Regions from separate parts of the Streptomyces sp. GS7 genome, predicted to be linked through region 3. Evidence: riboswitches for the same ligand, from Rfam matches in the RefSeq annotation. Region 3 holds a riboswitch; each other region holds the start of a gene.
What was found. Region 3 has a riboswitch for cobalamin ahead of GR130_RS33225 (ribonucleoside-diphosphate reductase subunit alpha). Riboswitches for the same ligand answer to the same signal wherever they lie in the genome.

Region 1 (10,139 bases), 2.7 Mb from region 3:
TCCGACCGGGATGGTTCCGACCGGGCCCCTGTCACGGAACACGGAACACGGAACACGGAACAGGCCGGCCGGACGCCCTCGGCGCCCAACCGGCCTGTTCCGGTGGTGCATCCCTCCCCGGGTGCCGAGCCCTCAGCTCGACGGGGTGGGTCAGTCCGTGCCGAACTCCATCGCGGCGCGGTCCAGCATCTCCTCGTCGGCGGAGACCTTGCCGCGGGAGGCGATGGCCTCGGCGCCGCCCTCCGGCATGCTGCCGATCAGCCCGGTCGCCGCCGCCTGGGCGGCACCGATGGCGGGGTTGGCGGTGCCGATCAGGCCGAGGCCGGCGTACTGCTCCAGCTTGGCGCGCGAGTCGGCGATGTCGAGGTTGCGCATGGTGAGCTGGCCGATCCGGTCCACCGGGCCGAACGCCGAGTCCTCGGTGCGCTCCATGGACAGCTTGTCCGGGTGGTAGCTGAACGCCGGGCCCGTGGTGTCGAGGATCGAGTAGTCCTCACCGCGCCGCAGCCGCAGCGTCACCTCGCCGGTGACGGCCGCGCCGACCCAGCGCTGCAGCGACTCGCGCACCATCAGCGCCTGCGGGTCCAGCCAGCGGCCCTCGTACATCAGCCGGCCCAGGCGCCGGCCCTCGTTGTGGTACTGGGCGAGGGTGTCCTCGTTGTGGATCGCGTTGACCAGGCGCTCGTACGCCGCGTGCAGCAGGGCCATCCCGGGCGCCTCGTAGATGCCGCGGCTCTTGGCCTCGATGATCCGGTTCTCGATCTGGTCCGACATGCCCATGCCGTGTCGCCCGCCGACGGCGTTGGCCTCCATCACCAGGTCGACGGGGGAGTCGAACTCCTTGCCGTTGATCGTCACCGGCCGGCCCTGGTCGAAGCCGATGGTGACGTCCTCGGTGAGGATCTCGACCTCGGGGTCCCAGAACCGCACGCCCATGATCGGCTCCACGGTCTCCACGCCGTTGTCCAGGTGCTCCAGGGTCTTGGCCTCGTGAGTGGCGCCCCAGATGTTGGCGTCGGTGGAGTACGCCTTCTCCGTGCTGTCGCGGTAGGGCAGGTCGTGGGCGAGCAGCCACTCCGACATTTCCTTGCGGCCGCCGAGCTCGGTCACGAAGTCCGCGTCCAGCCAGGGCTTGTAGATCCGCAGCTGCGGGTTGGCGAGCAGGCCGTAGCGGTAGAACCGCTCGATGTCGTTGCCCTTGAAGGTCGAGCCGTCGCCCCAGATCTGCACGTCGTCCTCGAGCATCGCCCGTACCAGGAGGGTGCCCGTGACGGCGCGGCCGAGCGGCGTGGTGTTGAAGTAGGCACGCCCGCCCGAGCGGATGTGGAACGCCCCGCAGGTGAGCGCGGCCAGGCCCTCCTCGACCAGCGCCGCACGGCAGTCGACCAGGCGCGCGATCTCGGCGCCGTAGGTCTTCGCGCGGCCGGGCACCGAGGCGATGTCGGGCTCGTCGTACTGGCCGATGTCGGCGGTGTAGGTGCACGGGATGGCGCCCTTGTCGCGCATCCACGCGACCGCGACGGAGGTGTCGAGGCCGCCCGAGAAGGCGATGCCGACGCGCTCGCCGGCGGGAAGGGAGGTGAGGACCTTAGACATGGGAAGAGTATGCACGATTCCACATGACTATGCAATGGGGTTCGGTGGTGAGAGCGGGGCGGCCTTCGCCGGGTCCGCCCCGCCGGGGCCGTTCGGCATCCGTGCCGACGAGGGGAACCAGGTGCCCGGCGCTCCTCGGCATCCATCACGGAGCCGGCGGCGCCCCGGCCCCTCGGGGGTCTGCCGGTCAGGACGCGGGCAGCTCGCCGCGGACGGTGCGGGCCGCGGCGACCAGGTGGAACCCCCGACCGGCTTCCCCTTCTCGCGGGCGGGCGGTACCTGCCCCCTCTGGAACGTCTACGGGGCGTTCACCGCCCCCGGCCGCATCCACGTCCAGATCGCCGAAATTCCCCACGCGCAGCGCTACTTGTGGACGGCCCACGTGGCGACCCGGCAGCGTGGTGGCTGGGGCGCGAGGGGATGGCCGTTGACTCGTCTTCCGTTGACACGGCCTGACGCACCGGCGGAATCGCGGGCGGGGCCGGCTTCGTCAGGCGGGTGGGGGCGCCGTGGCGGCCGTGGGCATGGCATCGAGGAGGCGTGCGATCTCGGGGTCGCACAGGCTGTACCGGACGATGCGGCCGTCCTTGGCCGCGTGGACCGCGCCGGACGCGCGGAGCAACCGCAGTGCCTGGGAGACCGCGGTGTCCCGGATGCCGGTGGCGAGCGCCAGGTCGGAGACCGCGATGGGGCCGGCCCGGTGCACGGCGAGGAGCAGCGAGAGGCGGCCGGGATCCGCGAGCAGGGCGAAGCGCTCGGACCAGGTGCATACCTGGCCGCGGTCGCCGATGCCTTCGATGGCATCGCACACGGTGTGGTGGTCAATGGCGCGTTGATGTGCGCGGTCCGGCGGAACCAAGTGCATGCGCCCCATTCTTGCCGCACTTCACCCTCGTAACCAAGACACCTGCGTATCTGTGCAGGCTTGTAGCCACAGTGGCCGAACCTCTACGGTGGTCCCGCCGTGGTGCTCGGGAAGACCGGTGACAGCCCTGACAGGGGCTGGAGTCCGGAGCGGCCCTCGCCACTGTGATCGGGGAGTCGACATACCTCCGCCGGAAGGCGGACGCCACTGGGGACCTTCGGGTTCCTGGGAAGGCCGGGTACGCCGGCGTTCGACCCGTCAGCCAGGAGACCGGCCACGGCACCGTACGTCCCCGTCCACGAGGTGCTGGAGAGGCTCCCTGAGATGACCCTGTCTGAAAACTCCGCCATGTCCACCGCAGAAGCGGTGATTCCGACCACACCGCTGATGCGGTGGGAGCGCAAGGACTGGATACGCACCGGCGGACTCCTGGCGGCGATAGCCGCGCTGCATGTCGTCGCCTTCGCGATCCTGGTGATGCTGGTCGCGCCGCACCACTACACCGTCGGCAAGCAGGTCTTCGGCCTCGGCCTGGGCGTCACCGCCTACACCCTGGGCATGCGGCACGCCTTCGACGCCGACCACATCGCGGCCATCGACAACACCACCCGCAAGCTGATGGCCGACGGCAAGCGTCCCCTCTCGGTGGGATTCTGGTTCGCCCTGGGGCACTCCTCCATCGTGCTCCTGCTCGCCGGAGGCATCGCCGCCGGAGCGCATGTCGTCACCACCTTGACCGACGACAACTCCAGTGCCCGACAGACCCTCGGCCTGGTCGGTACCAGCGTCTCCGGCGGCTTCCTCTATCTGATCGCCGCCCTCAACCTCCTCTCCCTGGCCGGCATCTACCGGGTCTTCAAGGCGATGCGCGCAGGCCAGTTCGACGAGCACGAACTGGAGAAGCACCTGGACTCCCGCGGCTTCATGAACCGCATCCTGGGCCGACTCACCAAGTCCATCACCCGCCCCGGCCAGATGTTCCCGCTCGGCTTCCTCTTCGGGATCGGCTTCGACACCGCCACCGAGGTCACCTTGATGGTGATGGCGGGCTCAGGCGCCGCCGCCGGGCTGCCCTGGTACGCGATCCTGTGCCTGCCGCTGCTGTTCGCCGCGGGCATGAGCCTGTTCGACACCCTCGACGGCACCTTCATGAACTTCGCCTACCACTGGGCGTTCTCCAACCCGGTGCGCAAGGTCTACTACAACCTCACCATCACCGGCCTGTCCATCGCGGTCGCCTTCCTCATCGGCACCATCGAACTGGTCGGCGTCCTCCACGAGCAACTCGGCCTCGACGACGCCGTCACCAACTGGATCTCCGGCATCGACCTGAACAACGTGGGCTTCATCATCGTCGGCCTGTTCGTGGCGGTCTGGGCCTGCGCACTGGCCTACTGGCGGTTGGCCAAGGTCGAACACCGCTGGAAGCCCAAGGCCGCGGAACCGAACTGACGCATCGGCCGGCCGCTCGGCAGCCCCGGTCCGCCGACGGGCCGGGGCTCGTCGCCGAGCGTCACAGCTCTCCGCCGCGCTCCTTCCGGGTACTCGGGGGCCGGCGGGGCGCAGGTGATCTTCAGGCGCCGGGTTTTCAGGGCTGACCGGCCTTGTGAAGGAGGGACGTCAGACGCGCCAACCCCGCTGGCCCGCAGCCGTCCGCGACAGCCTGGTCGACGATGCTTTTCGCCGCGGTGAGCATCCCCACATCGATTCCGTGGCTGATCGACGCCCTGATCGCCGCTCGCGACATCCTCGACTCCCTCATCGGACTCCCGCCGCACGGCCAGGCCGTCCCTTCGCGCTGAAGGCGAAGGACCCGGTTCACGACACGTCGTTGCCGCTCTGGCCACCCGCTTCTCCGGCGCGCCGACGTCATGCCTGGCGCGTCGGCAGCACGATCGCCTGGCGCAGGTTCACATGGCGGGCGCGGCTCGTCGTGTAGGCGATCAGGTCCGCGATGTCGTCCGCCGACAGGCCGATCAGCGCGTCGAACATGCCGTCCAGCTGGCCGGACAGCTCCGCGTTGTCGATGTGGCCGCCCAACTCCGTGTCCGTGAGCCCGGGTTCGATGTTGGTGACACGGACGTCGCGCGGGCCCAGCTCGGTGCGCAGGGACTGCGAGAGGTAGGTCAGAGCGGCCTTCGTCGCCCCGTACACCGCGTAGTTGGGGAACGGGACGTGGGCTCCGATCGACGAGATGTTCACCAGGTCCGCCGTCCGGCCCGCGGCCGCCACCGCGATCAGGTCCGGGGTGAACGCGCGGATGACGCGCAGGGCGCCGGCCACGTTCGTGTCCAGCATGCGCTGCCACTCGTCGGCGCGGCCGTCGGTGACGGGGTTCGGCAGCATCACGCCTGCCGCATTGACCACCAGGTCGACCTCGCCGTACGCGGCGTGCACCCGCTCCACCGCCGCATCCACGGAGTCCGCGTCCGTGACGTCGGTGGCCACCGCGAGAGCCTGCCCGCCGTCCGCCTCGATCCCGGTGGCCAGCTCGGTGAGCCGATCGGCGCGGCGGGCCAGCAGCGCCACCCGCACGCCGTGCGAGGCGAGCAACCGGGCGGTGGCCTCGCCCATGCCACTGGCGGCTCCGGTGACGACGGCGGTGCGGCCGGTGAGGGTGTCGTACGACATGGGAACTCCTGGTTCGGTGGGTGTCGTCGCCGGCGTCTCCCGGCGACGACACCCATCCTGGGCCCGGCCGCCGTGCTTACCCAGGGCTGCCGTTTTCCTGGGTCCGGCAGTACCAGGAACACGACGGTCCCGGGGCCTATGATCGCCGGCATGGACATATCCATCGGCCCGGAAATCGGCGACTTCCTGCGCTCGCGGCGCGCCCGCATCCAGCCCGAGGAGGTCGGCCTGCCGGGGCACGGCAGGCGGCGGGTGCCGGGCCTGCGCCGCGAGGAGGTCGCCCAGCTCGCGGGCGTCAGCGTCGACTACTACATCCGCCTCGAACAGGGCCGCGGCCCCTCGGTGTCGGACGCCGTACTCGACGCCATCGGGCGCGTCCTGCGCCTCGACGACACCGAGCAGGAATACCTGCGCAGGGTGGCCAGGCCCACCACCCGCCGCCCCTCGGCCACGCGCGGCACGCCCGCCGGAGGGCACGCTCCCCAGAAGGTCCGCCGCGGCCTGCGCCTCCTGCTGGACACCATCGACAAGGCCCCGGCGTTCGTGCTCGGCCGACGTATGGACGTGCTCGCCTGGAACGCCCTGGGCGACGCCCTCGTCGGCTTCTCGCAGATGGCCCCCAAGGACCGCAACATGCCACGCCAGGTGTTCCTCAACCCGCGGGCGCATGAGCTGTACCCGGACTGGCCGGCGGTGGCCGCGGAGACGGTCGCCCATCTGCGCCTGGACGCGGGAAACCATCCGCAGGACGCGCAACTGGCCACGCTGGTGGGCGAGTTGTCATTGGCGAGCGAGGACTTCCGTCGACTGTGGGCGGACCACCAGGTCAAGGAGAAGACCTACGGGGCGAAGCGCATGACGCACCCCGTCGTCGGCGAACTCACCATGCCCTACGAGACGTTGACGGTGACGGGGGAGCCCGACCAGATGCTGGTGGTCTACCCGCCGGAGCCTGGGTCGCAGACGGAGGAGCGCCTGAAGCTGCTGGCCAGTTGGGCGGCGACACCGGCGGTGTGACCGGAGCGCGGCCCCGAAACGGACCGGACGGTGCGGCCCCGGGCAGGGAGAGGGGGCGGTGACCATGTGGGCGAGGGTGATCCAGACGGGGTCGAAGAGAACGGCCGGCAGCATGGCCGAGCGGCCCACCTGTCGGCTGATGCCCGTCGCCGCACCTCCTGTCGTGCCGTCAGTAGTCCGGCAGGTCGAAGGCCGTGGCGGCGAGGAAGGCCGCCATGGTCTCGGGGGCGGGCTCCTCGAAGCCCGCCGCGCCGGCGGGGTCGGAGTCGGCCCCGCCATCCGTGCCCGAGCCCGCGTCCCCGGTGGCGGTCAGGGCTCTGCCCGCGTCGAGCAGTGCCTGATTGGCGGCCACGTGGTCGCGTAGCCGCTCCTCGTAGGCGGGGTAGGCGGCCCGGTGATCGCCGTCGGCCGCGTGCAGTTCCCCGGCGAGCACGTAGGCCGCGGTCAGCGCCACACTCGTGCCCTGCCCGGTGAGCGGCGAGGGGCAGTACCCGGCGTCGCCGAGCAACGCGACACGGCCGCGTGACCAATGGTCCATCCGGATCTGCGCGACCACGTCGTAGTGGAAGGCGTCCGTCTCCCACATGGCCTTGAGGAAGCGCGGCACTTCCCACCGCAGCCCGGCGCAGCGCTCCGCGATCAGCCGCTTCTGCTCCGTGGTGTCGCGTGGCAGCAGCCGCTCGGTCGGCTCGTCGGAATGGAAGCCGACGAAGACGCGCAGCTCGGCGTTGTCCCGTACGGTCATGGCCATGCATCCCCACACGCCGTCGCCACAGGGGCCGTGGAAGACCTCCCAGCGGTCCAGGCCGAGGTGGTTGGGGGCGCTCCACGCGGCGATGTAGGTGCCTATCGGGTGCAGGTAGTCGGATTCGGGGCCGAAGACCAGGCGGCGGGTGGCCGAATGGAGGCCGTCGGCGCCCACGACGAGGTCGAAGGAACGCTCGGCGCCGCTGGTGAAGTGGACCTGGACGCCGTCCTCGTGCTGAACGAGGCTGCGCATCGAGTCGCCGAAGAGGTACTCGACGCCGGGTCCGGCGGCCCGCCGCAGCAGGGTGCACAGCTCGTCGCGGAGGATCTCCACGTCGGGGCTGTCGACGGGGCCGCCGCTGAGCGTCCGCTCGGTGGTGCGGCGCAGCTCGCGGCCGTCCGCATCGACCTGGGACATGCCCCGCAGGCCGGTCTTGCGCGCCTGGACGTCCTGGAGCAGGCCCATCCGTTCGACGACGTGGAGGGCGCTGCCGCGCACGTCCACCGCCTGCCCGCCGGCGCGCGGCTCCGGAGCGCGCTCGACGACCGTGACGCGGAAGCCGTAGCGCTCCAGCCAGTAGGCCAGGGCGGTTCCGGCGATGCCTGCGCCGGAGATCAGGACCGAGGTCGTGTGCGAGTGGTGTGGTCGGACGCTGTCCGTCATGGTGAACCTTTCGGGATCGGTGCCGTTCGACCATCCTTGACGGGGGCGCCGACGGCCCGCCGACAGGACGCCGACACCGCTCCGACACCCCCGTGACCGCACCCCCGCCGGTGCCGCCCACATCGCTGACTGTCACTCACCGGGCGGGTCCGCACCTGGCGATCGCGCATGCCGGGTCGGTGGGCCGGAGGAAGGGGAAAGGCCAGCGGTCGAGCTGGGCCGCGACTCCGTCGCGGATGAGGTGCGGACCATGGGGGAACCAGGCGTCGAAGTCGCTGTTCCCCAGCTGCGTATGCCGGGCGGGGGTGGGGTGGAGCTCCGCCCGCGCTTCGACGAACTCCCTTGCAGTGCGGCGTAGTTCGGTCCTGTCGGCCTCGCGTCGCAGCCGGTCGCGCCAGGTGTTCGTGCTCGCTACACAGCCTGGAGGACCTTTACGGCGACGTCCTTCACGGTCTCCTGGGCGCCCGCCGCGCGCGGGAGGTCCGGGGGCGGGCGCGGCTCAGGTGCAGTCGGGGCACAGGCCCCGGTAGGTCATCTCGACGCCGGAGACGGTGAAGCCGAACCGCTCGGAAGGGGGCAGATCGGCCAGGGGGTCGCCGTCGGGGTGGACGTCGCGGATGGCGCCGCAGCGCGAGCACACCAGGTGGTGGTGCGGACGGTGTGCGTTCGGGTCGTAGCGCTTGGCGCGGCCGTCGGTGGCCACCTCGACCACCTCGCCGAGCGAGACCAGTTCACCGAGGGTGTTGTAGACCGTCGCGCGGGAGATCTCCGGTAGCCGGGCGGTGGCGCGCGCGAGCACCTCGTCCGCGGTCAGGTGGACGTGCTCGCCGTCGAGAACCTCGGCGACGACCCGGCGTTGGGCGGTCATCCGCCAGCCACGTCCGCGAAGCCGTTCCAGCAGGTCACTCATGGTCACCAGCCTCACAGTGCATCGTCCGGCGAATGAATCCGTATGGATCTGGTTGCCGTATTGACTTGGACCTCGTCCATCGTAGGATCTGTTCCGGCGATAGCCAAGGGACGAGACAATCGCAGGGAAAAGCACGTGACGGTTCACCAGACGGGTCCGCTCACCACCACATCCTGTTGCGTCGGTTGCGGACGGCCACAGCAGCGAGCAGGCGAGCGCCGGCGGCTCCGTGCCCGGCGTCCCTGCGTGCGGCGCCGGCGCCCGGCGGGTGACCACCTCGTGGACGGTGACCACCTCGGCGTCGAGGCGACAGCCCCCGGGGCATGCGGTCGCGTAAGCCATGCAGGCCATGCAGGCCATGTGGGTCATGTCTCCTTTCACACCGTTCACGGGCCCGCTCCGCGGTCGTCGCGGCGCGACCCGCAGGCCGTGTCGACGGGGCCTTCCGTCCGACCGCGTCCGACGACACCGGCCTCCCGGCCCACGAAGCCGGGGCCGTCCAACCGGGGCCTGCGCCCCGCCCGTTCCACTGCTGATGGTTGCTGAGCACTGTGATCCGCCTCATCCGGAAGGATTCCCATGTCTGAGATCCATGACGCACAGGCCGAAGGCGCGACGACCGAGGGCGCGGGCGGCTGTCCGGTCGCTCACGGGCGCGCCGCGCACCCGACCCAGGGCGGCGGAAACCGCCAGTGGTGGCCGGAGCGGCTCAACCTGAAGATCCTCGCCAAGAACCCCGCCGTGGCGAACCCCCTCGGCGAGGAGTTCGACTACGCCGAGGCGTTCACCGGCCTGGACCTCGCGGCCGTCAAACGGGACATCGCCGAGGTGCTGACCACCTCGCAGGACTGGTGGCCCGCCGACTTCGGCAACTACGGCCCGCTCATGATCCGGATGGCCTGGCACAGCGCCGGTACGTACCGCATCAGCGACGGCCGCGGTGGCGCCGGTGCCGGCCAGCAGCGCTTCGCGCCACTCAACAGCTGGCCGGACAACGCCAGCCTCGACAAGGCCCGCCGTCTGCTGTGGCCGGTCAAGAAGAAGTACGGCAAGAGCATCTCGTGGGCCGACCTGCTGGTCCTCACCGGCAACGTCGCGCTGGAGTCGATGGGCTTCGAGACCTTCGGCTTCGCCGGCGGCCGCGAGGACGTGTGGGAGGCCGAGGAGGACGTCTACTGGGGCCCCGAGACCACCTGGCTCGGCGACGAGCGCTACACCGGTGACCGGGAGCTGGAGAACCCGCTCGGCGCGGTCCAGATGGGCCTGATCTACGTCAACCCCGAGGGGCCCAACGGCAACCCGGACCCGATCGCCGCGGCCCGCGACATCCGTGAGACGTTCCGGCGCATGGCGATGAACGACGAGGAGACCGTCGCCCTGATCGCCGGTGGCCACACCTTCGGCAAGACCCACGGCGCCGGCCCGGCCGACCACGTCGGCCCGGACCCCGAGGGCGCCCCGATGGAGCAGATGGGCCTCGGCTGGCAGAGCACGTACGGCACCGGTGCCGGCCCCGACGCGATCACCAGCGGCCTCGAGGTCACCTGGACCACCACCCCGACCCAGTGGAGCAACGGGTTCTTCAAGAACCTCTTCGAGTACGACTACGAGCTGACCCAGAGCCCGGCCGGCGCCAACCAGTGGGTGGCCAAGGACGCCGAGGCGATCATCCCCGACGCGCACGACGCGTCGAAGAAGCGCCTCCCGAC
Region 2 (10,139 bases), 7.5 Mb from region 3:
CGGAGGCCGCCGCACCGAGGCGGGTGGCGATGACGTCCCAGGGCTTGAGGCGGTCGGAGAGCGAGATGACCGCGTAGTCGTGGCCCAGCGGGGCGCCGGCGCGGGCGGCGGCGGCGTTGGCGGCGGTGACCCCGGGCAGCACGCGCACCGGGACGGAGCGGTACGGGTCCTGGGAGGCGACTTCCAGGACCGCGGTGGCCATGGCGAAGATGCCGGGGTCGCCGCCGGAGACCACGGCCACCCGCCGGCCGCGGCGGGCCAGGTCGAGGGCGAGTTCGGCGCGCTCGGACTCGACCTTGTTGTCGGAGCCGTGGCGGCGCTGCCCGGGGCGTATCGGCACGCGGTCCAGGTACGTGGTGTAGCCGACCAGGTCCTCGGCGGCGGCCAGCGCGCCGCGGGACTCGGGGGTGAGCCAGAGGGGGCCGGCGGGACCGGTGCCCACCACGACGACCTCGCCGTGCTCGGCGGCCGGCGGCGCTTCGGTGGCCGCGATCCGACTGGGCACCACCGCGACCGAGAAGTACGGGACGGTGTCGGCGTCGATGGCGGCGAGCCGGTCAGTGCGCTCACCGGACATGGTGGCGCGTTCGACGTAGCGGGCCTCCGCGATCCGGCCGGAGCGTGCCATGGCGCGGCGCACGGTCGGGAAGGTGCGGCCGAGCTTCATGACGACGGCGGAGTCGGTGGCGGCCAGCCGCGCCGTCAGCTCTTCCTCCGGCAGCGTGCCGGGGAGGATCGTCAGCACCTCGTCGGCCTCGGCGAGCGGGGTGCCCAGGCAGGCCGCGGCGGCGCTGAAGGAGGTGACGCCGGGGACGACCTCGGTCGGGTAGCGGTCGGCCAGCCGCTTGTGCATGTGCTGGTACGAGCCGTAGAAGAGCGGATCGCCCTCGGAGATGACGGCGACGGTGCGGCCGGCGTCGAGGTGGGCGGCGAGCCGGGCCGCCGCGGACTCGTAGAACTCGTCCAGCGCGCCCCGGTAGCCGCCGGGGTGGTCGGTCGACTCGGTGGTGACCGGGTAGACCAGCGCTTCCTCGATGTGGTCGGCTCGGATGTGCTTCGCCGCGATGGAGCGCGCGATGGAGCGTCCGTGCCGGGCGCTGTGATACGCCACCACGTCCGCCTGGGCGATGACCTCCACCGCCCGCACCGTCATCAGGGACGGGTCGCCGGGGCCGAGGCCGACGCCGTAGAGACGGCCGGTGGACCGCTCCGGGTGCTGCGCCGACTGCTGTTCCGGCACGCCGTTGTGGGCCTGCTGCTCGCTCACGCTCACTCTTCCTCGCTCGCCAGGGCGTTGATAGCGGCTGCGGTCATGGCGCTGCCGCCGCGCCGCCCGCGCACCACGATGTGATCCAGCTTCGACGGGTGGTCGATCAGCGCGTCCTTGGACTCGGCCGCGCCGATGAAGCCGACGGGTATGCCGATGACGGCGGCGGGGCGGGGCGCCCCTTCCTCGATCATTTCGAGGAACCGGAAGAGAGCGGTGGGGGCGTTGCCGAAGGCGACCACCGCGCCCTCCATCCGGTCCCGCCACAGTTCCAGCGCGGCGGCGCTGCGCGTCGTCCTCATCCGCGCGGCGAGCTCCGGCACGGACGGGTCGGTGAGCGTGCAGAGCACCTCGTTGTCGGCGGGCAGCCGCTTGCGGGTGACGCCGCTGGCGACCATGTTGGCGTCGCAGAGGATCGGTGCACCGGCGCGCAGTGCGGCGCGGGCACGCGCCACGACCCCGGGGCTGAAGGCCAGGTCGCGTACGAGGTCGACCATGCCGCAGGCGTGGATCATCCGGACCGCGACCTGGCCGGCGTCGGCGGGCAGCCCGGAGAGATCCGCCTCGGCGCGGATGGTGGCGAAGGACTGGCGGTAGATCTCCGCCCCGTCCTTTTCGTACTCGAACGCGGTCACTGGGGCCTCGGGGTGGTGGGTTGAGGGGTGATGGGGGTGGTGTGGGACGGACCCGGTGCCGGTCGTGTTTCACGTGAAACCGGGTCCGGTGCGGCCGATTCCCGTGAAACGGTGGGCAGTTGGGGTGTTTCACGTGAAACCGGCGCCGGTCGTGAGGGTCTCCGTACGGCGGGGGACGGTGCCGGGTCCTCGGGCCGTACGACGGCGGTGCGGTAGCCGTCGGGTGTCGCGACGACATCGACCCACGTTCCGCGGGGGTGTCCGCAGCGGCGTGCGCAGCCGGACCAGTGGACGGGGAGGCCGCCGCCTCCCGCGGGTGCGGAGGCACCCTCGGCGAGGGCGGCGGCGACGTCGGCGCGGACATCCGTCAGGGACTTGGTGCACCCGGGGCGGCCGGTGCAGGCGCTGAGGCCGTGCCAAGGGGAGGCCGGGTCGGTGATCAGCCCGGCGGTGGCGAGTTCGCGGAGGCGCAGGGGCGCGGTCGCGGCCGGCAGGCCGGGAAGGACGATCCCGCGCCAGGGGGTGAGCCGCAGTTCGCCCGCGCCGTCGTCGGCGGCGATGCCGGTCAGCGCGCGCCACTGGGCGACGGTCAGCCGACCCAGGGGCGCGAGAACGGCAAGCGCCCGGCGCCCGTCGGCGCCGTCGACGAGGCCGGGGGCGCGGGAGTCGGCGTACCGCGGGGCAGAGAGCGGACCGGGGGCCTCGGCGGCATCCGCAGCGCATTCCGAATATCCCGCGTCATTCACGCAATTCACGTCATTCACGTGTTCCGCGGCGATGCCCGCCGCCCGCAGGGCTCGCGCCACCTCGCGGGCGGTGAGCGCGCGGTCGGCGGGGAGTTCGCGGACCCGCCAGGCGCCGCTGCCGCTCGCCGCGGCGATGGTCAGAAAGGTCTCGGCGGCGGTGAGCGCGGCACGCGGAACGTCCTCGCCGGCGATCCGCAGCGCGGCCGGGTCGTCACCGACCCGCAGCAGCGCCCCGCTCCCGGACGCGGCACCCGCAGCGCCCGATTCCGCGATCTCCGATCCCGCGATGCCCGATTCTGCGATCAAGGTCACATCGCCGCCGAGCCCCGCCACATCCCCCCGCCCGTCGTCGAGGACGAAGAGGAACCGGCCCGAAAGCCCCGTCGCGGCCGTGCTCGCGCAGAGCAGCGCGTCCAGGCCGCGGGCCCACACCCGCACGTCAGGCGGGGTGTGCCGGTCCAGTCCGGCCAGCGGCGAGGCCACGATGTTGCGGATCCGCTCATGGCGGACGGAAGGGAGCAGCCCGGCGCCGGCGAGCAGGTCCGCGAGCCGCCGGCCGCAGCCGTCGGGCAGTCCGCGGAGTTCGGCGTTGCCGCGGGAGGTGAGCGAGAGGTGGCCGTCGCCGAGGTGTGCGGCGGCGTCTGCGAGCGCGGTGGCCTGGCCTACCGTCAAGTCCCCTGCCGGCAGCCGCACTCGGGCCAGCTGCCCGTCCGCGGCGGAGTGCAGCCGCAGCGCTCCCGGGCAGGCGTCACCACGATCCCGTACGGGCGGTTCGGCCCGGTGGGGCGGTGGTGCGGGGGAGGGCGGCATGGCGGCGAGCATACCTACGCCGGGTCGCTCCGAAACCGGGGGCGCAAGGCCCCGGCGAGCGCCCCCGGAGGCGCGCTCCCGCTGCCGGGACGCAGCCCTTACTATGCAGGTCGGTGGGTCGGCTGACCCGCCGGACGCCAGCGACGGCGCCAGGGAGGAAGCCCGGTGAGAATCCGGCGCGGTCCCGCCACTGTGAACCCGGCCACCGCCGGGTGAGCCAGGAACTCCCGCCGTCCATACGACCACCCGGGGCGCGGATACCCCGAGGAAGGCTGCGCCGTGATCCTGCTGCTGTCGACCTCCGACACCGACCTGCTCAGCGCTCGTGCCGCCGCGGGGCCGGTGCCGTACCGGCTCGCCAACCCGGCCCGACTCGACGTCGCCGAACTGCCCGGCCTCCTCGACGGCACCGATCTCGTCGTCGTACGCCTCCTCGGCGGCATCCGCGCCTGGCAGGAGGGGCTCGACGTGCTGCTGGCCGCGGACCAGCACCGCCCGGTCGTCGTCCTCACCGGTGAACAGGCCCCCGACGCCCAGCTCATGGAGGCGTCCACCGTCCCGGTCGGCATCGCGGCCGAGGCGCACGCCTACCTCGCGCACGGCGGCCCGGCCAACCTGGAGCAGCTGGCCCGCTTCCTCAGCGACACCGTCCTGCTCACCGGCCACGGTTTCGAGCCGCCCGCGCCCGCGCCCTCCTGGGGCCGGCTGGAGCGCGCGGCGTGCGACGCCGGCGGCCCGACGGTCGCCGTGCTCTACTACCGCGCCCACCACATGAGCGGCAACACCGCCTTCGTACAAGATCTGTGCGACCGGATCGAGGAGGCCGGCGGCCGTCCGCTCCCGCTCTTCGTCGCCTCGCTGCGCGCCCCCGAGCCGGAGCTGATCGAGGAACTGCGCGCCGCCGACGCGATCGTCACCACCGTGCTGGCCGCGGGCGGCACCAAGCCCGCGGAGGCGTCGGCGGGCGGCGACGACGAGTCCTGGGACGCGGGCGCGCTGGCCGCCCTGGACGTGCCGATCCTCCAGGCGCTGTGCCTGACCGGGTCGCGCGCCGCCTGGGAGGAGAACGACGAGGGGGTGTCCCCGCTCGACGCCGCCTCGCAGATCGCGGTGCCCGAGTTCGACGGGCGGCTGATCACCGTGCCGTTCTCCTTCAAGGAGATCGACGAGGACGGCCTCCCGGTGTACGTCGCCGACCCCGAACGCGCCGCCCGGGTCGCCGGGATCGCCGTCCGGCACGCCCGGCTGCGGCACATCCCGGCCGCCGAGAAGCGCCTGGCGCTGGTGCTGTCCGCGTACCCCACCAAGCACTCCCGGATCGGCAACGCGGTCGGCCTGGACACCCCGGCGAGCGCCGTCGAGCTGCTGCGCCGCCTCCAGGCCGAGGGCTACGACTTCGGCGCCGAGCCGGTCCCCGGGCTCGCGTCCGGCGACGGCGACGAGCTGATCTACGCCCTCATCGAGGCCGGTGGCCACGACCAGGAGTGGCTGACCGAGGAGCAGCTGGCCCGCAACCCGGTCCGGATCCCGGCCGCCGACTACCGCCGCTGGTACGCGACGCTTCCGGAGGAACTCCGCAGCTCCGTCGAGGAGCACTGGGGCCCGCCGCCCGGCGAGATGTTCGTCGACCGCTCCCACAACCCCGACGGCGACATCGTGCTCGCCGCGCTGCGCCGCGGCAATCTGCTGATCCTCATCCAGCCGCCGCGCGGCTTCGGCGAGAACCCGATCGCGATCTACCACGACCCCGATCTGCCGCCCTCGCACCACTACTTGGCGGCCTACCGCTGGATCGCCGCCCCCGCCGCGGACGGCGGCTTCGGCGCCGACGCGATGGTGCACCTCGGCAAGCACGGCAATCTGGAGTGGCTGCCCGGCAAGAACGCCGGACTCTCCGCGGCCTGCGGCCCGGACGCGGCGCTCGGCGACCTCCCGCTCGTCTACCCGTTCCTGGTCAACGACCCGGGCGAGGGCACCCAGGCCAAGCGCCGGGTGCACGCCACCCTCGTCGACCACCTCGTCCCGCCGATGGCCCGCGCGGACTCCTACGGCGACATCGCCCGCCTTGAGCAGCTGCTCGACGAGTACGCCGCGATCTCCTCGATGGACCCGGCCAAGCTGCCCGCCATCCGCGCGCAGATCTGGACGCTGATCCAGGCCGCCAAGCTCGACCACGACCTGGGCATGGACGAACGCCCCGACGACGACGGCTTCGACGACTTCCTGCTGCACGTCGACGGCTGGCTGTGCGAGGTCAAGGACGCCCAGATCCGCGACGGGCTGCACGTCCTGGGCGGTGCGCCGACCGGCGAGGCGCGGGTCAACCTCGTCCTCGCCATCCTGCGCGCCCGGCAGATCTGGGGCGGCACCTCGGCGCTGCCCGGACTGCGCGAGGCACTGGGCCTGGACGAGTCGGCCGCGACCCGGACGGCCGCCGACGACGCCGAGGCCCTCGCCCGCGCGCTGGTCCAGGCGATGGAGGACGCGAAGTGGGACCCGGCCGCGGTGGCCGGGGTCGCCGACGGGCACCCGGCCGCGGTCGCCGACATCCTCGACTTCGCCGCCCGGCAGGTCGTGCCGCGGCTGGCCGCCACCACCGACGAACTCGACCACGCGGTGCACGCGCTCAACGGCGGCTTCGTGCCGGCCGGTCCGTCCGGCTCGCCGCTGCGCGGGCTGGTCAACGTCCTTCCGACGGGCCGCAACTTCTACTCCGTCGACCCCAAGGCCGTGCCGTCGCGCCTCGCCTGGGAGACCGGTCAGGCGCTCGCCGACTCGCTGCTGTCCCGCTACCGCGACGACAACGGCGACTGGCCGGAGTCGGTGGGCCTGTCCCTGTGGGGCACGAGCGCGATGCGCACCTCCGGGGACGATGTGGCGGAGGCGCTGGCGCTGCTCGGGGTCCGCCCCGTGTGGGACGACGCCTCGCGCCGGGTGACCGGCCTGGAGGCCGTCCCGCTCGACGAGCTGGGCCGCCCCCGCATCGACGTCACCCTCCGCATCAGCGGCTTCTTCCGGGACGCGTTCCCGCACGTCATCGGCCTGCTCGACGACGCGGTACGGCTCGCCGCCGGCCTCGACGAGCCCGCCGACCGCAACTTCATCCGGGCCCACGCCCAGGCCGACCTGGCCGCCCACGGCGACGAACGCCGCGCCACCACCCGGATCTTCGGCTCCCGTCCGGGCACGTACGGCGCGGGCCTGCTCCAGCTCATCGACTCCCGCGACTGGCGCACCGACGCGGACCTGGCCGAGGTCTACACCGTCTGGGGCGGCTACGCGTACGGCCGCGGGCTCGAAGGCCGCCCGGCCCGCGACGAGATGGAGACCGCCTACAAGCGCATCGCGGTGGCCGCCAAGAACACCGACACCCGCGAGCACGACATCGCGGACTCCGACGACTACTTCCAGTACCACGGCGGCATGGTCGCCACGGTCAAGGCGCTCAAGGGCAAGGCCCCCGAGGCGTACATCGGCGACTCGACCCGCCCCGAGACGGTCCGCACCAGGACGCTCGTCGAGGAGACCTCCCGGGTCTTCCGCGCCCGGGTCGTCAACCCCCGCTGGATCGAGGCGATGCGTCGCCACGGCTACAAGGGCGCCTTCGAACTCGCCGCAACCGTGGACTACTTGTTCGGCTACGACGCCACGACCGGGGTCGTCGCCGACTGGATGTACGACAAGCTCGCCCAGACCTACGTCCTCGACCCGGAGAACCGCGCCTTCCTCCAGGAGGCCAACCCCTGGGCACTGCACGGCATCGCCGAACGCCTGCTGGAGGCCGAGTCCCGCGGTATGTGGGAGAAGCCCGACGCGGAGACGCTGGCCGCCCTGCGGGACGCCTTCCTGGAGACGGAGGGCGAGCTGGAGGGGGAGGACTGAGGCGCGAAGTGGCGTGACGGGGGCGGCGTTTCACGTGAAACACCGCCCCCGTTCTCCTTCGCGAACCCCGTCCGGGCCCTCAACTCCGCGGCCACTCCAGCTGCTTGGCGCGGTGCACCCACGCCGCCAGGACCACCAGGACCGCGGTCGCGCCGCCCAGCGCCATCACGGTCGACGGCGACGTACGGTCCACGATCATCCCGCCGGCCAGCGCGCCGAGCGACAGCGTCGCCTGGAACGAGGCGGTGAACAGCACCGACGCCGCCTCCGGCGCGGCGGGCGCCGCCTTGGCGAACCAGGTCTGCGAAGCGACCGGTACCGCGCCGTACGCGATGCCCCAGACCACCAGCAGCACCAGCGCACCCCCTTCCCCGCGGCCCAGGACCGGAAGCAGCAGCGTGGCGAGGGCGAGCAGCCCCGCCGCGGCCCCGAAGACGGTGCGCGGGCGGCGCGCCACCATCCCGCCGCCGAGGAAGTTCCCGGCGATTCCCGCGATGCCGTACGCGAGCAGGAAAACGGTGATCAGCCCGGCGGATGCCACGTGGGTGACCTGTTCCAGGAAGGGCGTCACATAGGTGTAGGCGCCGAAGTGCGCGAGCACGACGAGGAAGGTCATCAGCAGCGCGAAACGGGTAGGGACGCCGCGCAGCATGCCGCGCAGCATCGTCGCGCTGGTGGCCCGTACGGCGGGAAGCGACGGGCTCACCAGGGCCATCAGCACCAGCACGCCGAGCGACAGCGCCCCCACGACGGCGCAGGCCGTCCGCCAGCCGGCGAGGTTGCCGAGGAAGGTCCCCGCGGGCACCCCGAGCACCGAGCCCAGCGGCACCGCGGAGAAGATCACCGCGGTCGCCCGGCCCGCCGACTCCGCGGGCACCAGCCGCTCGGCCAGCCCGGCCCCGATCGACCAGAAACCCCCGATGACGATGCCGACCAGCACCCGGGACAGCAGCACCAGCCAGTAGGCCGGTGCGACCGTGGCGAGCAGGTTCGCCAGCGCCAGCAGCGCGAGGAAGGCGCACAGCATCAGCCGCCGGTCGATCCGTGCGGTGGCCACCGTCACCGTCGGCGCGGCGCAGGCGGCCAGCAGCCCGGGGAGCGTCATCATCAGCCCGGCCGTGCCGTCCGAGATGCGGAAGTCGGCCGCGATATCGGTGAGCAGGCCGATCGGCAGGATTTCGGTGGTGACGATGGAGAAGATCCCCAGCATCACCGCGATCACGGCGAGCCAGCCGTTCAGCGGCGAGCGGGCGACGGCCGCGGGTCCTGCGGCTGCGGCTGCGGCTGCGGATTCGGATGCGGTGGCGGTGCGGGCGGCGGTCGGCATGGATTCCGTCCTGGTGAGCGGTCTGTTGCGGTGCTCACCAGTGCAGCAGTCGGCCGCCCCCGAGGTCCGGCAGGTTTACGACGTCGCGGTGCGGCGCCGCCGGGGGCGGAGACGAAGCGGCCTCAGCCGGCGGCCTTCTCGGCGGTGATCTCCCCGTTCGAGGTGGTCAGGTCGAGCCGGTAGCGCCCCGCCGGATCCTGGGTGACGCCGATCTTCTTCGCGCCGTTGTCGGTGTCCGCGGACACCCTGTAGTGGGCGTCCGGCACCGTCACCGCGATCGCGCCGTTGGACGTCTTCGCCCGGACGTCCTGCGGTGTCGTCGTGGTCAGGTCGATCCGGCCGTTCGAGGTCTCGACGGCGGTGCGGCTGCCCGCCAGCCCCTTGCCGGTGACCGCGCCGTTCGTCGTCCGGACGTCCACGGCGCCGGACACCTGGTCCAGGTCGATGCTGCCGGAGCTGGTGGACACCTTCACCGCGCCCACGCTGGACAGCTTCAGCGCGCCGTTGGTGGTCTCGCCGGTGACCGGGACGGTGCCGGGCAGATCGACCGTGTAGCTCACCGAGCACTCGTCGCCGCAGCCGCCGAGCACCAGGGTCCCGCCCTCGACGCGGTGGCTGGGGCCCTGCGGGCGGTCGCCGCGGTAGGTGACCGACCGGTGGACGGAGACCGTGTCGCCGCCCTTGCCGCCGTGCACCGTCACCGCGCCGTCGCGGGTGTCCACCCGGACGGAGGTGATCTTCTGCGACACCGCGGCGTCGTCCGTGAAGGTCGTGCCGGCCACCAGGCTGCACGCACCGACGGTGACCGCCCCGATTCCGACCAGCGCCACGGCCCCGATGAAGCGGACCTGCCTGCGCATGAATACCCCCCGATACGAAATGAGTTGGCCCTCTCCGCGGCGCGTCCCCGGGCGCCGGGCCGAAGCCCGCCGCGCGGGCCCGCTCCCACCGGATCCCGGCCCTTCCCGCGTGACACTACGGACCCGGCCGCCCGCCCGGCCATGGGGCCAGCCCCCCAATTGCCCTGTGGCCAGCCTCCAGATGCGGCTGGTCGGCGCCGGTGCGACGCTGTGTGTGGGGACTGTTCCCAGGGGGCGGAGGGAGGCTTCCGGTGACCGGTACGGGTAGGCGTACGAAGACGTGGAACGCCGAGATCAGCATCGTCGAATCCGGCAGCGAGGTCCAGGCCGAGGCCCGGCTGCGCGGCAAGGAAGGCGGGCAGATCGTCGGCCAGGGAACCGCCAGGTGCAATCCGACGGACGAGAACGTCCCCGCCATCGGGGACGAGCTGGCGACCGCGCGGGCGCTGTCGGACCTGAGCCATCAGCTGCTCAACCGCGCCGCGCACGACATCGAGGTGCACACCTCCCGCCCCGTCGAGCGGCTGCAGGCCTGACGAGCGGTGGGTCACAACGCCGCGCTCCGGCTCGGGCGAGCCGGAGCGCAACTGCGCGGCGGCCGTCAGCTGTTGG
Region 3 (10,139 bases):
TGCTTGGTGCAGGCGGCGACGCCGGCGGACTGCAGGCCCTCGACGTAGGCGGCGGTGTGCCGGGCGACGCGCAGCGGGTCGGCGCCGAAGGAGCGGACGCCGATGACGGGGTTGGCGGGGTTGGAGTTGACGTCGGCGGAGGGGGCCCAGTTGAGGTTGATGCCGCAGTCGGCCAGCCGGCGGCCGAGTTCGCGGGCGACGTCGCGGGTCAGCGCGGTGTCGTCGACGGCGCCGAGCGCGAGGTTGCCGGGGAAGGAGGAGCCGCCGCGCACTTCGAGGCGGGTGACGTCGCCGCCCTCCTCGTCGACGGCGACCAGCAGGTCCTCGCGGATGCCCCGCAACTGGCCGGTGAGGGCGGCGAGTTGCTCGGGGCTGTGCACATTGCGTCCGAAGAGGCCGACGGACACCAGGCCCTCGTCGAGGCGGCGCAGCAGCCAGTCGGGGGCGGTGGTGCCGGTGAAGCCGGGCTGGAGCACGGCGAGGGCGTCCCGGGTGAGGGTGTCGGCGGAACGGATGACGGTGGCCATGGTTATCCCTTCACTGCGCCGGAGGTGAGACCGCCGACCGCCTTGCGTTGCAGGATCAGGAAGAGGATCAGGATCGGGATGGCGAAGAGCGTGGCGGCGGCCATGGTGGCGCCCCAGTCGTTGCCGAACTGGGTCTGGAACTGGGAGAGCCACAGCGGCAGGGTGCCGGCGCCGGGCTCCTTGTTGAGTACGAGCACGAGCGGGAACTCGTTCCAGGCGGTGATGAAGCCGAAGAGGGAGGTGGCCATCAGGCCGGGCGCCAGCAGCGGGAGGACGACCCTGACGAACGCCTGCCGGCGCGAGCAGCCGTCGACCATCGCGGACTCCTCCAGCTCCTTGGGGACCGCGGCGACATAGCCGCGCAGTGTGAGGAGGGTGAAGGGCAGCACCATCAGCATGTAGAAGAAGGTGAGCGGCAGCAGGCTGTTGAGCAGGTCAGCGTCCCGGACGATCAGGTAGATCGAGATCACCATGACCTCCCAGGGTGCCATCTGGGCGACCATGAAGGTCAGCAGGATTCCCTTGCGGCCCTTGAAGCGCATCCGTGCGATGGCGAACGCGCCGCAGAGCGCGATCAGCAGCGAGAGCCCGACGGCGAGCACGGTCACGATGACGGAATTTCCGGCCAGCCGCCAGAAGTTCGGGGCGTTCACCGCGGTCGCGAAGTGCTCGACGGTGCCGTGGAGCGGGAACCACACGGGGTCCTTGCTGATGATGTCCTGGGTCGGCTTGAAGGCCGTGCTGAACATCCAGTACACGGGGAAGACGAAGCCGAGCGCGAGGACCACCGCCGTCGCGTTGGGCCAGATCCGGCCGGCGAGCGAGCGCCTCACAGCGCGTCCTCCTCTTGCCTGAGCGTCAGGCGCAGGTAGTAGGCGGTCACGACCAGCAGTACGGCGATGGTCAGCAGCGAGATCGCGGCGCCCATCCCGAAGTGGAGGTTGCCGACGCCCTCGGTGAAGGCGTAGATCGGCAGCGTCTCGGTGAGCCGGTTCGGGCCGCCCTGGTTGATGGCGAAGATCTGCGGAAACGCCTTGAAGACCCAGATGACTTCGAGGAACGTCGTGGCGAGGAAGAAGGGCTTGAGGAACGGGAAGGTGACGGAGGTGAAGACCTTCCAGGTGCCGGCGCCGTCCATCCGGGCCGCTTCGTAGAGCTCCTTGGGGATGGTCGTGGTGGCGGCGTAGAGGTTGAGGGCCACGAAGGGCAGCGACTGCCAGACGATCAGGACGGTGATGACGAAGAAGGTTGACAGCTGGGTGCCGACCCAGTCGTAGCCGGCCATGGAGTGCCAACCGAGCCTGTTCAGGACCCAGTTGACGACGCCGTAGCGGGAGTCGAAGAGCCACTGGAAGACGGTGGTGGCGGCGATCACCGGCATCGCCCAGGCCAGCACCAGCGCGACGGACAGCACCAGCCGCATCTTCTTGCCGAGCCGGGCGAGCAGCAGCCCGATCAGCGTGCCGAACACCATGATCAGTACGACGTTGGCGCCGGTGAAGACGACGGTGCGCAGGGTGACCCGCCAGAACTGCGAGCTGCCCAGGATTTCCTGGTAGTTGCCGATGCCGCGCCAGTCGGTGAGGTGCTGGATCAGCTCCTTCATGTTGAGGTTCTGGAAGGAGAGCACCAGGTTGCGGACCATCGGCCAGCCGAGGAAGACCGCGGTCGCCAGCAGGGCCGGGAGCAGCAGGAGGTACGGCGCGCCGCGGGCTGCCCGGCCGCGCCGCGCGGGCGGCGGGCCCTCCTTGCCGGTCCGCGGCGCGGTCCTGCCCGCCGCGCCGTCGAGCTGCACTGCCATGAGCGTGTGGTCCCCTCGTTGCCGTGGATGCGGCGGTCGTCCCGTGGAAGCGGCGGTCGTCCCGTGGATGCGGCGGTGCGTACGGGCGCGGGCCCGGAAGGCCGTCCGGCCCGTACGCGGCCGGTGGGCGGCTACTGCTTGGCGAGCCGCGCGTTGATCTCGGACTCGATGTCCTTGGCGGCGTCCGCCGGGGCCTTGCCGCCGAGGACGGCGGTCATGTAGTCCTTGATCGGGTTCGGCACGTTCTCGACCGCGGCCCACTGGGGGATCAGCGGGGTGGTTCCGCCGGACTTCGCGGCGGCGGGTGCGGCAGCCGCGGCGGCCGGGTTCTCCTTGGCGGCGCCGGCCAGGGCCGGGGACTTGGGCGTCCAGCCGGCTTCCCTGACCATCTGCGCGTCGTTGTCCTTGGAAAGTGCGACCTTGAGGAACTCCTTGGCGAGTTCCTGGTTCTTGCCCATTCCGGCGACCGCGAAGTTGGAACCGCCCAGGAAAACGCCCTCGGGCTTGGCGGCGGTCTCCCCCGGGATGGTGAAGAACCCGATGTCGTCCTTGATCTTCGGGTTGGTCTTGACGGCCTCGGCGGCCTCGTATCCCATGGCGATGATGGCGCCGGTCTTCCCCTTGGCGAAGACCTCGGCCTGCTGTGGAGTGGCCTCGTCCTTGTTCTTCGGGGCGGTACTGAACGCCTGGTACTGCTTGTAGATGTCCATGGCCTTGGCGACCTTGGGGTCACCGAGGTTGGACACCCATTTACCGCCCGCCTGCTTCACCAGGTCGGCGCCGGTGCCGATGGTCAGGCCGTCGAAGAAGTACCAGTTCTGGCCCGGGAGATAGAGCGGTTCGGCATCGGTCTTGCTCCTGATGGCATCGAACGCCTTGAAGAGTTCGGCGCGTGTGGTGGGCAGGGACGTGATCCCGGCCTGGGCCCAGATCTTCTTGTTGTACATCACCACGCGGTTGCCGGCGTACCACGGCAGCGCGTACTGCTTCCCGTCGACCATCGCGGCCTTGTTGAAGGCGTCGCTCCAGTCCGCGCCGATTTCCTTCTTCAGATCGCCGAGGTCGGCCAGTGCGCCGGCCTTGGCATAGGCGGCGGTCTGGGTGTTGCCGATCTCCACGACGTCCGGCGGGGTGTCCTCGGAAAGGGCAGTGCTCAGTTTCTGCTGAATGCCGTTCCACTGCTGGACCTTGAATTCGACGGTGGCGCCGGTCTTCTTCGCGAATTGCTCGGAGACCTGTTTGGTCCACTGCGCCGGATTGGAACCGTCCATCACCCAAACGGTCAGCTTCCGGCCCTTGAAGCCGTCCGCGCCGTTGCCGCCGCTCGACCCACAGGCAGCGATGCTCATCAGCATTCCCGCGACCGCCGTCGCCGCTATGAGTCCACGCTTCATTGCGTTCTCCCCCTCAAGGACGGGTGTGGTCTTTAATGGTTTAGACCAGTGCCCGCAGCTTGGCCTAGACCTTTTGGGGTGTCAAGGGTGTATAAGAGTCGCTGTCAGGTCCGTTACCGGACCGACATCTGCCGGGCCGGGAGCCGCGCGGGAACAGCCGCGTCCCACCCGTGCCACGATGTGAGCCGCTACGTACGGAGGAGCCGGTGACGGCAGCACGACAGGAGTCGGAGAGGCGGGTCATGGAGACCGACGCGGGCAGTGCCGAGAACGGCGGCGGCGCGACGCGCACCGCCCGGGTGCCCAAGTACTACCGCCTCAAGCGGCACTTGCTGGAGATCACCGAGACCCTGCCGCCCGGCACCCCGGTCCCGCCCGAGCGCACCCTCGCCGCGGAGTTCGACACCTCCCGCACCACGGTCCGCCAGGCCCTCCAGGAACTGGTCGTCGAGGGCCGCCTGGAGCGCATCCAGGGCAAGGGCACCTTCGTCGCCAAGCCCAAGGTCTCCCAGGCGCTGCAACTGACCTCCTACACGGAGGACATGCGCGCCCAGGGCCTGGAGCCGACCTCCCAGCTGCTGGACATCGGCTATGTCACCGCCGACGACCGGCTGGCCGGGCTGCTCGACATCGCCGCCGGCGGCCGGGTACTGCGCATCGAGCGGCTGCGGCTGGCCAGCGGCGAGCCGATGGCCATCGAGACCACCCACCTGTCCGCCCGGCGGTTCCCGGCGCTGCGCCGCAACCTCGTCAAGTACACCTCCCTGTACACCGCGCTCGCCGAGGTCTACGACGTCCGGCTCGCGGAGGCCGAGGAGACCATCGAGACCTCGCTCGCCACCCCGCGCGAGGCCGGCCTCCTGGGCACCGACGTCGGCCTGCCGATGCTGATGCTCTCCCGGCACTCCCTCGACGCCCAGGGCCGGCCGGTGGAGTGGGTGCGCTCGGTCTACCGCGGCGACCGCTACAAGTTCGTGGCCCGACTCCAGCGCCCGGCCGACTGAGCCGCGGACGCCCCGCCCGCGCGGCACCGGCCCCTGCCCGCGGGCGCGCCCCGGCACGCTCCCGCGGACGCGCCCCGACGCCTGTCCGATCCGGACACGCCGTCCCCGGGCTCGTCCGCCCGCCCCCGGCCGCGCCGACGGCCGCCCCGCCCAACGCACCGACGCCATACCGATATGCGGACAGCTAGTGACGCGCGCCACGTCACTGGCCTAAATTCATGCCGATTACACAGGAGTTCGCCAGGGACGGAGCCACGGGCATGACAGAGAAAGCCGATTCACCGGACCGCAGACCGGTCGTCACGCCCGGACGCGTGGTGGCCGGATTGTGCCTGCTCGCTCCGTTCGTGGCGATGCTGTGGGTGAGTTCGTACGCCAGGATCGAGCCGACGCTCATCGGGATCCCGTTCTTCTACTGGTACCAGATGGCGTGGGTGCTGATCTCGACCGCGCTCACCACGATCGCCTACAAACTCGTCCAGCGTGAGCAGCGCGCCCGCAAGGACGGTGCGGACCAGTGACGTTCACCTCCACCACCTCCACGGACCTCGCCGGCGCCCAGCTCGCCGCCGCCACCAAGGGCGTCAACGGCGTCGCGCTGGCCGTCTTCGTCTTCTTCTTCCTGGCCGTCACGGTCCTGGGCTTCCTCGCCGCCCGCTGGCGACAGGCCGAGCAGTCCGCCAACCTCGACGAATGGGGCCTGGGCGGACGCAGCTTCGGCACCTGGATCACCTGGTTCCTGCTCGGCGGCGACCTCTACACCGCGTACACGTTCGTGGCCGTCCCGGCGGCGATCTACGCGGCGGGCGCGTCCGGGTTCTTCGCCGTCCCGTACACCATCCTCGTCTACCCGCTGATCTTCACCTTCCTGCCCCGCCTGTGGTCGGTCTCGCACAAGCACGGGTACGTCACCACCTCGGACTTCGTACGCGGGCGGTTCGGCTCCAAGGGGCTGTCGCTGGCCGTGGCGCTCACCGGCATCCTGGCCACGATGCCGTACATCGCGCTCCAACTGGTCGGCATCCAGGCCGTCCTGGACGTGATGGGCATCGGCGGCGGGGAGCACACCAACTGGTTCGTCAAGGACCTGCCGCTGCTGATCGCGTTCGCCGTGCTGGCCGCGTACACCTATTCCTCGGGCCTGCGCGCGCCCGCGCTGATCGCGTTCGTCAAGGACGGGCTGATCTACCTCGTCATCGGGGTGGCGATCGTCTACATCCCGATCAAACTGGGCGGGTTCGACGCCGTCTTCCAGTCGGCGCACCAGGCGCTGGCCCAGACCGGACCGACCGGCAAATTGCGCGGTGAACTGACCAGCGGCCCCAACGCCCAGTGGGCGTACGCCACTCTGGCGCTCGGATCGGCGCTGGCGCTGTTCATGTACCCGCACTCGATCACCGCGACGCTGTCCTCGCGCAGCCGCAACGTGATCCGCCGCAACACCACGATCCTGCCCCTGTACTCGCTCATGCTGGGGCTGCTGGCGCTGCTCGGCTTCATGGCGATCAAGGCCGGTACGGACATCAAGGGCAACCCGCAGCTGGCGATCCCGCAGCTCTTCGCGGACATGTTCCCCAGCTGGTTCGCCGGGGTCGCCTTCGCCGCGATCGGCATCGGCGCGCTGGTGCCCGCGGCGATCATGTCGATCGCCGCCGCCAACCTCTTCACCCGCAACGTCTACAAGGACTTCCTGCGGCCCGGCGCCACCCCCGAGCAGGAGCACAGGGTCGCCAAGCTGGTCTCCCTCCTGGTCAAGGTCGGCGCGCTGGCCTTCGTCCTCACCATGGACAAGACGGTGGCGATCAACTTCCAGCTGCTGGGCGGCATCTGGGTCCTGCAGACCATGCCGGCGCTGGTGGGCGGCCTCTTCACCCGGTGGTTCCACCGCTGGGCCCTGCTGGCCGGCTGGGCGGTCGGCATGCTCTACGGCACCCTCGCCGCGTACGGGGTGGCCAGCCCGACCCAGAAGCACTTCGGCGGCTCCAGCGCGGAGATCCCCGGCATCGGCCAGATCGGCTACATCGGCCTGACCGCCTTCGTCCTGAACGTGGTGGTGGCGGTCGTCCTGACGTTCGCCCTGCGGGCCTTCAAGGCTCCCGAGGGCACCGACGAGACCTCCCCCGACGACTACACCGCCGACCTCGGCGACGAGGGCGTCACGGCCGACCTGCCGCCCGCCACGGCGGGGGCGCCGGCGGGGCACTGACCGCTGTCAACTCCGGCGGAGGGCCGCCGCGTTCACCAGGGACGCGGCGGCCCTCTCGTGTGCGGCACGGCAACCGCGCAGGATCAGTGGACCCAATCCTTCAGCGGCTCGGTGTCGAGGGTGATGCCAACCGGGTCCGGTAGGTGGAGCGACTTGCCGTACGACACGGTGCGCACGAGCTCGTAGCGCTCCCCGTCGGGCTCGCTGTAGACCGACAACTGGCACGACTTCCGGTCGATCAACAGGTAGAGCGGGATGCCGGTTTCGGCGTAGGCCCTGGGCTTCTCCACCCGGTAGCACTGCTCGGTTCCGGAGTCGTGCGAGGTGACCTCGACGGCCATCAGCACGGGGTCGGGGTCGGCCCATTCGCCCTGGCCCCCAAAAGAGCCACTGGGGGCCAGCGAGCCGTCCGGGTGAGCACGACCCTCGCGGTACGTCTGCGCCTTGAGCCCCTGGCTGTAGAGCCAGAGTTCGGGGCGGTGCTGCAGGCAGATGCGCGTGAGCCACTGAATGATCCGCCCGTGGTCCCCGTCCGGCAGGGGCTTGCTCCTGGCCTTCCCGTCGATGAGTTCCCACCGCACGCCCTCTTCCAGGCAGGCGAGTATCCGGGCGGCCTCTTCAAAGTGCTCGGCGTCCATGATGTGCGGGCGGTCGGCGAGCGCGGACATGGCGCTTCTCCTTGCTGTCGGACCGAGCAGGGAATGCAGAACCGACGATAGCCGAGGCCACCGACAGAAACCGCTTGATCACTCACCCCGCACTAGATGTGGGGGTGCGCGCCAGAGGCGACCACCACATGTATGCTCGTCCTCGCTGTCGCCGCAGGGGAATCCGGTGTGAATCCGGAACTGTCCCGCAACGGTATGCGTGCGCACCACCGGTCGTTCCGTACGGCCCGGTCGTGCGTCCCTGAGTCCGAGGACCTGCCGACGGCACGCCCGCACCGCCATCGGTGCGGCGTCGACACGTCCGGGCCCCGAGGGTTGGGCCGATGGACGCCGTGCGGCCTGCCCGCGCGCCCCTGACCGTCACGGGGTGCCGCCTGCCCGCGTGCGCCCGTCGCGCCGCCGCTCTCCTGGCCCCCGCCGAGTGAGGGAGAGCATCACGTGACCATCGCGCCAACGGAACCCGCGTCAGCCGCCGGGGTTGTGCAGCCCGCGGCGGCCACGCCTCCCCTCGGCTCGGACGGGCCGGGCACCGCGCTGCTGCGCGCCCTGACCGAGCTGACCGCGGATCTGCCCGAGACCGACCCCGGCAAGGTGGCCGCCGCCGCGCTGCGCGGCCGGCACCCGGGCTCCGACGAGGCCGAGTTGCGGTCGCTGGCGATCGACGCCGCGGCGGGTCTGATCGGCGACGAGCCGCAGTACTCCAAGCTCGCCGCGCGCCTGCTCACCCGCGCCGTCGCCGAGGAGGCGGCCGGCCAGGGCGCGGTCTCCTTCTCCGCCTCCGTGGCGACCGGTCACCGGGAGGGGCTGATCGCGGACGGGACCGCGGAGTTCGTGCGGACGCACGCCGAGCGGCTGGACGCGCTGGTGCACGGTGCCCTGGCGGACGGCGCCGACGACCGTTTCGGGTACTTCGGGCTGCGGACGCTGCACTCGCGCTACCTGCTGCGCCACCCCACCACCCGGCAGGTCATCGAGACCCCGCAGCACTTCCTGCTGCGGGTGGCCTGCGGCCTGGCCGAGGACGACTCGGCGCGGGCGCTCGCGGACGTCGCCGAGCTGTACCGGCTGACCAGCACGCTGTCCTACCTCCCCTCCTCCCCCACGCTGTTCAACTCCGGTACGCGGCACCCGCAGATGTCCTCGTGCTATCTGCTGGACTCGCCGCTGGACGAGCTGGACTCGATCTACGACCGCTACCACCAGGTGGCGCGGCTCTCCAAGCACGCGGGCGGCATCGGCCTCTCGTACTCCCGCATCCGCGCCCGCGGTTCGCTGATCCGCGGCACCAACGGGCACTCCAACGGCATCGTGCCGTTCCTGCGCACCCTGGACGCCTCGGTCGCGGCGGTCAATCAGGGCGGCCGGCGCAAGGGCGCGGCCTGCGTCTACCTGGAGACCTGGCACGCCGACATCGAGGAGTTCCTGGAGCTGCGCGACAACACGGGCGAGGAGGCCCGGCGCACCCACAACCTCAACATCGCGCACTGGATCCCGGACGAGTTCATGCGCCGGGTCGAGGCGGACGCCGACTGGTCGCTGTTCTCGCCGGCCGACGTGCCGGAGCTGGTCGACCTGTGGGGCGAGGAGTTCGACACTGCGTACCGGGGGGCGGAGGCCGCGGGCAAGGCCCTCAAGCAGATCCCGGCCCGGGTGCTGTACTCCCGCATGATGCGGACCCTGGCGCAGACCGGCAACGGCTGGATGACGTTCAAGGACGCCGCCAACCGCACCGCCAACCAGACCGCCGAGCCGGGCAACGTCGTGCACTCCTCCAACCTCTGCACGGAGATCCTGGAGGTGACCGACGACGGGGAGACCGCGGTCTGCAACCTGGGGTCGGTCAACCTCGCGGCGCATCTCGGCGAGGACGGCCGGATGGACTGGGAGCGGCTGGACGCCACCGTCCGTACGGCCGTCACCTTCCTCGACCGGGTGGTGGACATCAACTTCTACCCGACCGGGCAGGCCGCCGCCTCCAACTCCCGCTGGCGCCCGGTCGGTCTGGGCCTGATGGGCCTGCAGGACGTCCTGTTCCGGCTGCGGCTGCCGTTCGACTCGGCGGAGGCGCGGGAGCTGTCGACCCGTATCTCCGAGCGGATCATGCTCGCCGCCTACGAGGCGTCCGCCGACCTCGCCGACCGGCACGGCCCGCACCCGGCCTGGTCCGCGACCCGTACGGCCCGCGGTGTGCTGCACCCGGACCACTACCCGAACGCCGAGCCCCGCTGGGCGGACCGCTGGGCGGCGCTGCGCACCCGCGTCGCCGCGACCGGGATGCGCAACTCCCTGCTGCTGGCGATCGCGCCGACCGCCACCATCGCCTCCATCGCCGGTGTGTACGAGTGCATCGAGCCGCAGGTCTCCAACCTCTTCAAGCGCGAGACGCTGTCCGGTGAGTTCCTCCAGGTCAACGCGTACCTGATCGAGGAGCTCAAGGCCCTGGGCCTGTGGGACGCGCGGACCCGGGACGCGCTGCGGGACGCCAACGGCTCCGTACAGGACGTGAGCTGGATCCCCGAGGACGTCCGGCACCGCTACC

Region 1: it holds a riboswitch for cobalamin, as region 3 does, so the genes downstream of both, GR130_RS21965 (HoxN/HupN/NixA family nickel/cobalt transporter) here and GR130_RS33225 (ribonucleoside-diphosphate reductase subunit alpha) in region 3, are expected to answer to the same signal.
Region 2: it holds a riboswitch for cobalamin, as region 3 does, so the genes downstream of both, cobN (cobaltochelatase subunit CobN) here and GR130_RS33225 (ribonucleoside-diphosphate reductase subunit alpha) in region 3, are expected to answer to the same signal.

What each region holds. Positions count from the first base shown of each region.
Region 1 is NZ_CP047146.1:4,958,089-4,968,227, reverse strand. It holds gene argG (argininosuccinate synthase) at 151-1,596, opposite strand; partial or broken gene GR130_RS42000 (short-chain fatty acyl-CoA regulator family protein) at 1,808-2,017, shown strand; gene GR130_RS21970 (ArsR/SmtB family transcription factor) at 2,087-2,461, opposite strand; cobalamin riboswitch at 2,545-2,754, shown strand; gene GR130_RS21965 (HoxN/HupN/NixA family nickel/cobalt transporter) at 2,786-3,913, shown strand; gene GR130_RS21960 (SDR family oxidoreductase) at 4,331-5,092, opposite strand; gene GR130_RS21955 (helix-turn-helix transcriptional regulator) at 5,243-6,109, shown strand; gene GR130_RS21950 (FAD-dependent oxidoreductase) at 6,279-7,520, opposite strand; gene GR130_RS21945 (Fur family transcriptional regulator) at 8,020-8,430, opposite strand; gene katG (catalase/peroxidase HPI) at 9,010-10,139, shown strand, end outside.
Region 2 is NZ_CP047146.1:133,514-143,652, forward strand. It holds gene GR130_RS00580 (precorrin-2 C(20)-methyltransferase) at 1-1,240, opposite strand, end outside; gene GR130_RS00585 (precorrin-8X methylmutase) at 1,270-1,902, opposite strand; gene cobG (precorrin-3B synthase) at 1,899-3,470, opposite strand; cobalamin riboswitch at 3,556-3,704, shown strand; gene cobN (cobaltochelatase subunit CobN) at 3,738-7,340, shown strand; gene GR130_RS00600 (MFS transporter) at 7,420-8,667, opposite strand; gene GR130_RS00605 (DUF4097 family beta strand repeat-containing protein) at 8,790-9,527, opposite strand; gene GR130_RS00610 (DUF1876 domain-containing protein) at 9,779-10,063, shown strand; gene GR130_RS00615 (LCP family protein) at 10,129-10,139, opposite strand, start outside.
Region 3 is NZ_CP047146.1:7,652,577-7,662,715, forward strand. It holds gene GR130_RS33185 (glycoside hydrolase family 3 protein) at 1-527, opposite strand, end outside; gene GR130_RS33190 (carbohydrate ABC transporter permease) at 530-1,360, opposite strand; gene GR130_RS33195 (carbohydrate ABC transporter permease) at 1,357-2,328, opposite strand; gene GR130_RS33200 (extracellular solute-binding protein) at 2,460-3,722, opposite strand; gene GR130_RS33205 (GntR family transcriptional regulator) at 3,965-4,726, shown strand; gene GR130_RS33210 (DUF3311 domain-containing protein) at 4,987-5,247, shown strand; gene mctP (monocarboxylate uptake permease MctP) at 5,325-6,932, shown strand; gene GR130_RS33220 (Uma2 family endonuclease) at 7,016-7,600, opposite strand; cobalamin riboswitch at 7,727-7,877, shown strand; gene GR130_RS33225 (ribonucleoside-diphosphate reductase subunit alpha) at 8,039-10,139, shown strand, end outside.